2 regions of the Falsiroseomonas sp. HW251 genome follow, and region 1 is predicted to be linked to the other one. Evidence: riboswitches for the same ligand, from Rfam matches in the RefSeq annotation. Region 1 holds a riboswitch; the other holds the start of a gene.
The links. Region 1 has a riboswitch for cobalamin ahead of metE (5-methyltetrahydropteroyltriglutamate--homocysteine S-methyltransferase). Riboswitches for the same ligand answer to the same signal wherever they lie in the genome.
Positions count from the first base shown of each region.

Region 2: linked by a shared signal. The riboswitch ahead of ACLF3M_RS02965 (TonB-dependent receptor plug domain-containing protein) and the one ahead of metE (5-methyltetrahydropteroyltriglutamate--homocysteine S-methyltransferase) in region 1 are both predicted to bind cobalamin.

Region 1 is NZ_JBNXUM010000006.1:202,930-206,327, reverse strand. Features, by position in the region: gene ACLF3M_RS09460 (PhzF family phenazine biosynthesis protein) at 1-685, shown strand, start outside; gene ACLF3M_RS09455 (GNAT family N-acetyltransferase) at 682-1,230, shown strand; cobalamin riboswitch at 1,621-1,852, shown strand; gene metE (5-methyltetrahydropteroyltriglutamate--homocysteine S-methyltransferase) at 1,916-3,398, shown strand, end outside.
Region 2 is NZ_JBNXUM010000002.1:218,711-222,108, reverse strand. Features, by position in the region: gene ACLF3M_RS02975 (Bug family tripartite tricarboxylate transporter substrate binding protein) at 1-699, shown strand, start outside; gene ACLF3M_RS02970 (exopolysaccharide biosynthesis protein) at 733-1,374, shown strand; cobalamin riboswitch at 1,460-1,673, shown strand; gene ACLF3M_RS02965 (TonB-dependent receptor plug domain-containing protein) at 1,821-3,398, shown strand, end outside.

The DNA of each region.
Region 1 (3,398 bases):
CTGGCGCGTCCGCTACTTCGCACCGGAAGCCGAGGTCGCGTTCTGCGGCCATGCCACCATCGCGCTGGGTGCTGCCCTGGCGGCCCGCCTGGGCGCGCAGGTCTTTCGCCTCCGCCTCAACGACGCGGCTATCACGGTGGACGGATGGGAACGGGGCGGCACCATGTTGGCGGCCCTGGTGTCGCCGCGGGCGACGAGCCGCCCTGCCTCGCCCGAGCTGACGGAGGATGCGCTGCGCCTGTTCTCGCTCGACGCCGCCGACCTCGACCCGAGGATCCCACCTGCCGTGACGGATGCGGGCGCCCCGCACCTCGTCCTTGCGCTGCGGGAGCGTGAAAGGCTGGCGGCCCTGACCTACGATTTCGATGCCGGCCGCGCGCTGGCGCTGCGCGCGGCGATCTGCACCTTCAACATCGTGCAGGCCGAGGGAAGCCGGCGCTTCCACGCCCGCAACCCCTTCCCCTACGGCGGCGTGTACGAGGACCCGGCGACGGGGGCAGCCGCGGCGGCGCTGGGCGGCTACCTCCGTCGCATCGGCTGGCCGCATGGCGGCGGCATCGAGGTGCTGCAGGGCGAGGACATGGGCCAGCCATCGCGCCTGCACGTCGCGATTGGCCCAAACCAAGCGCAAGGGGTTCGCGTTTCCGGAGAGGTCAGATGGCTGGCGGAGCCGGACGCAGCATGAGCGGCGCGCATGCATCGGTACAGGCCGTCGTCGTCCGGCCCGCCACGCCGGCCGATGCGGCGCGCGTCGAAGCGTTGCTGGTGGCTTCCTACTCCTCTCTGTTGCGGACGAGCCATGAACCGTCGCTTCTGGCGCAGGCGCTGCCGTACATGGTCCGCCCGCAGGCAAGTCTGCTCGGCAGCGGAACCTGGTATCTGGCTGAGGACGGAGGCGGTGCCGGGCCACCGCTAGGCTGCGGCGGCTGGACCGTGGCGGCACCCGGCGGCGGAGCCGCCACGCCGCATCTCGCGCATCTGCGGCACTTCGCGACCCGTCCCGACATGACGCGCCGAGGCGTCGGCTCCCGCATCCTCGCGCGCTGCGTCGCCGATGCCACGGCGCACGGCATCGAGGTCTTCGAGTGCCTGGCCACTCTCGCCGCGGAACCATTCTATGCGCGCCTCGGCTTCGACCGCGTCGAGGCCGCGTCCGTCATGCTGGGCAATGCCGTCGATTTCCCCGTGGTCCGCATGCGCCTGCGTCTCGGCGCTTTCGGGGCGGGATAGCGGCCGCGACGCTGCGGACCCGACAGCCCGATCTTGGATGGCGGATACCCGCTCGTAAAGGAGCCGACCGTGCCAGCCTATGTCCACGTCAACCTGCGTATCCTGGATCAGGCCAGCCTCGCCGAGCGCTTCGGCGTCAGCGTCCAGCCGCTCGGAGACGGCAGCGTGGCGGTGGCGCTGCGCGTGGAGCGCGAGGTGCCGCTACCGGCTGCTTGCCCGACCGTGGTCGCCCCCGCGGGGTCATCCAGTATCGCGCCTGGAACGCGATCGCGCGGCCCAGCGCGCGATGGTGGAGCGTGCTGCAGCGTAGCTGCCAGGGCGCCAACGCCTGTCGGTGCCCAGGGGGCGAAGGATGGCCTACGGCAGCCTTGATTCATGCTCTCTATAAAGATATCTTTATGTGGCGTTGGTCCTGCGCGAGCGGGTGAAAAGGGAAGTCCGTGCGGGCGGGGAAGCCCCCAAAGTCGGACGCTGCCCCAGCAACTGTCGGCGGGAAGCCGCCGGCCCGAGCTCCTCCGGCAGGGGCGCCACTGCGCGGAAGCGCGGGAAGGCAGGGCCGGTGGCGAGGGGCGCAAGCCCGGCACCCGTGAGCCAGGAGACCTGCCCACGCCGTGCACCCCGCCAGCCGGGGGCGCGCCACCCCAACGGCCGGGCTGGGTGTCCCGGGCGACGGAGACCGCCTGCGATGACCATCGCCGCCAATCTCGGCTACCCGCGCATCGGACCGCGGCGCGAGCTGAAATCCGCCCTCGAAGCCTTCTGGGCCGGCACCACCGCCGAGGCGGACCTGCACGCCACCGCCGCCGCGCTGCGCGCCGGCGCCCGCGCCGTCCAGCAGGGCTGCGGGATCAGCCATCTCCCCTCGGCCGATTTCGCGCTCTACGACCACGTGCTGGAGACCGCCTGCGCCTTTGGGCTGATCCCGCCTGGCTACGGCTGGTCCGGCGACGGCCCTGCCTCGCTCGCCACGGTGTTCGCCCTGGCCCGCGGCGCGCGCGGCAGCGCGGCGGAGCGTGCCGCCGGCATCCCGGCCGGCGCCGTGGCGCTCGAGATGACCAAGTGGTTCGACACCAACTACCACTACATGGTGCCGCGCCTATCGGCGGCGATGCGCCCGCGGCTGCTGGACAACCGCTGGGTCCGCGCGCTGCGCGAGGGGCTTCAGCACGGCACGCGCACCCGGCCCGTGCTGCTCGGCCCGGTCTCGCTGCTGCTGCTGTCGAAAGCCGAGGACGGCTCGCGCCCGCTCGACCTCTTGCCGGCGCTGCTGCCCGCCTATGCCGATGCGCTGCGCTTCCTGGCCGAGGCCGGCGCCGTCTGGGTGCAGGTCGACGAGCCCTGCCTGGTTACCGACCTGCCGCCCGGCGCCGTGGAGGCCTACCGCACCGCCTTCCGCGCGCTCGCGGATGCCGCGCCCGGGCTGCACCTGCTGCTGGCCACCTACTTCGAAGGGCTGCGCGACAACCTCGGCCTGGCCGCGTCGCTGCCGGTCGCCGGACTTCACCTGGACCTGGCGCGCGCGCCGGACCAGCTCGATGCGGCGCTGCTGGCGCTGCCGCGCGACCGCTGGCTCTCCCTGGGCGTGGTGGATGGCCGCAATGTCTGGCGCACCGACCTGCGCGCCGCGCTGGCGCAGCTTCGCACGGCCGAGGTGGCGGGCTTCGGCCGGCGGCTCATGGTCGCCCCCTCCTGCTCGCTGCTGCATGTGCCGCACAGCCTGGCGATGGAGACGGCGCTGGACCCCGCGCTGAAGCGCCGCCTTGCCTTCGCGACCGAGAAGCTGAAGGAGGTCGCGACCCTGGCCCGCGCGCTGGACGAGGGCGAGAGGGCCGTCGCCGCCGTCTTCGAGGAGAGCGACCGCGCACTGGCCGAAGAGCGCGCCGATGCGCGGCTGAACGATCCCGCGGTGGCCACGCGCCTCGCCGCCGCGACGCCGGCGATGGAGCAGCGGCGCAGCCCCTATCCACGGCGTGCCGAGGCGCAGGCGGCGCGGCTCGGCCTGCCCGAGCTGCCGGTGACCTCGATCGGCTCCTGGCCACAGACCGACGAGGTGCGCAAGCTGCGCGCCCGCCTCGCCCGCGGCGAGTTCGACCAGGCGCGATACGACGCCGAGATGCGGCGGCTGACGGCGGAGGCCGTGCGCTGGCAGGAGGAGATCGGTGTGGACG
Region 2 (3,398 bases), on a different contig from region 1:
TCCTCCGCCTCGATCCAGATCCTGGCGCGGCTGGTGATGCGCAACCCCGGCTACGACCCCGTCACGGACCTCGCGCCGGTGGTGCGCATGGGGCAGGGGCCACTGCTGCTGGTGCAGACGCCGGGCCGGCCCCAGCAGACGCTGGCCGAGACGCTGGCCGCGGTGCGCGCCAACCCGCGCGACTGGTCCTTCGCGGTCTCCTCCCTCGGTGCGGCGGGGCACCTCGCGACCATCGAGTTCACCCGCCAGGCCGGGGTGGACATCACCCATGTCCCCTATCGCGGCACGGCGCCGGCGCTGACCGACGTGGTCGCGGGCAATGTCCAGCTGATGTTCGACCCGATCCTCGCGACCCTGCCGCAGGTCCGCGAACGCCGCGTGCGGGGCCTGGCCATCACCGCCCCGAACCGCAGCCAGGCCGCGCCCGACATCCCGACGGCGGCGGAGGCCGGCATGCCCGGGCTCGACATCCAGTCCTGGTGGGCGCTGTGGGGGCCGCGCGGCCTGCCGCCCGAGGTCACCGGGCGCATCGGCGAGGTGCTGCGCGCCGGCATGTTCGAGCCCGACGTGCAGGCCCGCGTCGCCACCCTCGGGATCGAGCCGCTGGCCGAGCCGGGGCCCGATTTCGCGGCCTTCATCCGCCGCGACTTCGACCGCTCGGAGCAGCTTCTCAGGCTCGCCAATTTCCAGCCGGAATAGGCGCCCGGCCACGGCCCGTGCTAGGCAGCGCGCGTGAACGACGCCGCCATGACCCCGGGAGAGGCGCCCGGCCACGACGAGGACACCGCCCCGATCTCGCGCATCGTGGCCGAGGTCGCGGCGACCTTCCCGGGTGAGCGCATCACGCTCGGCGACATGGCCGAGGCCTTCGGCGACCGCGCCTTCGGCATGCTGTCGCTGCTGCTGCTGCTGCCGGGCCTGCTGCCGGGGATGGCGAGCGTCTTCGGCACGCCGCTGCTGATCCTCGGCGTGCAGATGGGGCTGGGCTACCGCGTGCCGAAGCTGCCCAAGGTGCTGGCGCGCCAATCCGTCAAGCGGTCGGACCTGCTGCGGCTGGCCGGGGCCTCGTCCAGGGGGCTGAAGCGGATCGAGCGCTGGATCCGCCCGCGGCCGGGCTTCTTCACGAGCAAGGCGGGCGAGCGGATCATCGGCTGGCTCACCGCCTATGTCGCGATCATGCTGATCCTGCCGGGGCCGGGCACGAACGGCCCGCCGGCCTTCGGCAACATCGTCATGGCGCTCGGGCTGATCGAGCACGACAGCAAGGTGACGGGGATCGGCGTGGCGCTGACGGTCGCGGGCTGCGCTTTCGCGACCGCGATCCTGGTGGCGATCGGCTGGCTCGGCGTCGCCGCGGTGGGGTGGTTCTTCTAAAGCGGTCGGAAAGCACTCTTCCGCCCAAAAATTCAGGGAAGATGTCTTTGATCCGCCGGCTTGGCGCGGCTGTCCCGGCCGATTTACACTCGTCCCATGCCTCGGTGGCCCGCAAGGGCTGAAACGGGAACGCGAGAAGGCGGGCTGCGCCCGCCAAGTCCGCGGCTGCCCCCGCAACTGTAGGCGGAGTTGTCCGTCCCACACGCCATTGGGCCGCAAGCCCGAGAAGGCGGGACGGACGTCGGAGACGTCTCCGGCACTCCGCGAGCCAGGAGACCGGCCAGGGCAGAGACGTCCCGCGCGTGCCGGGCGGGGTGCACCGGCGCAACGGAGTGAGACGCGTGCCAGCGATGGCATGCGTGCGGCTCCGCCTGCGGCGACGACGCCAGCCGTCCGGTCGGGGAAACCCGGCCGGGCATGTCGTCACGCCGCACGGAGGGATATCCATGCGCCGCCATCTGTTGCTCAGCAGCGCGATCGCGCTGTCCACGCCTGCCTTCGCGCAGAGCCCGCCGCCGGTCCCCGACACCGTCGTCACCGCCACCCGCATCCCGACGCCGCTGGACCGCGTCCCCGCCGCGGTCACCGTCATCACCCGCCAGGACATCGAGGAACGGGGCTATCGCACACTGGCCGAGGCGCTGGTCTCCGTCCCCGGCGTGCGGCTCGTGCAGGGCGGCGGCTTCGGCCAGCAGGCCAGCGCCTTCGTCCGCGGCGCGGCGTCGCGCCAGGTGCTGGTTCTGCTGGATGGCGTGCCGCTGAACGACCCGTCGGAGCCGAACGGCGCCTTCAACTTCGGCAACGAGCTGCTCGGCGACATCGAGCGGATCGAGGTGGTGCGCGGCCCCGCGAGCTCGCTCTATGGCTCGGGCGCCGTCGGCGGCGTCGTCAACATGATCACCCGCCGCGCGCCGGCCAACACGCCGGCCCAGGTCTTCGGCGAGGCGGGCTTCGGCTCCGAGCGCACGGTCTCCGGCAACATCGGCGGCGCCGGCACGACCGACCGCTGGAACTGGCTGCTGATGGGGCAGGGCATCTCGTCCCGCGGGTTCAACGTCACGCCGCCGCGGCTCGCGACCAATATCGGCGAGGCCGACGGCTTCAACGGCCAGGCGGCCACCGCGCGGCTCGGCTTCCGGCCGAATGCGCAGTCGCTGGTGCAGGGGTTGCTGCGCTGGCGGCAGAACAACGTCAGCCTCGACAGCGTGCCCTATGACGACCCGAACAACCGCCTGACCGACCGGATGACCTACGGGCAGCTGCAGGCCGAGACGACGCTGGGCGGCGTCTGGACCACGGGCCTGCGCGCGTCCTTCGTCGGCGCCAACCGGCGCAACCTCAATCCCGCTGATGACGCGCAGTTCGCGCCCGCGGACGACATCTACCGCGGCAACCGGCAGAGCTATGAATGGGCGAACATCCTCCGGCTTGGCGATGCCGGGCCGTTCGGCGGGATCGCGGTGAATTTCGGCGTGATCCAATCGCTCGAGACCGCGGACAGCCGCGCGGGCGACCTGCCCTTCCAGACCACGACGGACGCGTCGCAGCGCGCGACGACCTACAACATCGGTATCCAGGCGCGGCTGCTGGACCGGATCGAGCTGCAGGCCGGGATCAGCCAGGAGCAGGCGCAGGGCTATGACGGCTTCACGGCCTGGCGGCTCGGCGCCAACATCGCGATCCCCGAGATCAATTCGCGCGTCATCGCGGCGGCTGGCACGGCGTACAAGGCGCCGTCGCTGTTCCAGCGCTACGGCGTGATCGGAACCTTCTTCCGCGGCAATCCGAACCTGCGGCCGGAGGACAGCTTCAGCTGGGAGGTCGGCATCGAGACCGACATCCCGGCCTTCGGCAACAGCGGCTTCGCGACCGCCGGCGCGACCTGGTTCCGGTCGAGCTTCAACAACCTCATCAACTTCAACGCCGCCTTCGACACGCTCGAGAACATCGACAAGGCGACGTCGCAGGGGGCGGAGCTGTACCTGACGCTGCGGCCGTGGCGCTGGCTCGAGCTCTATGGCGGC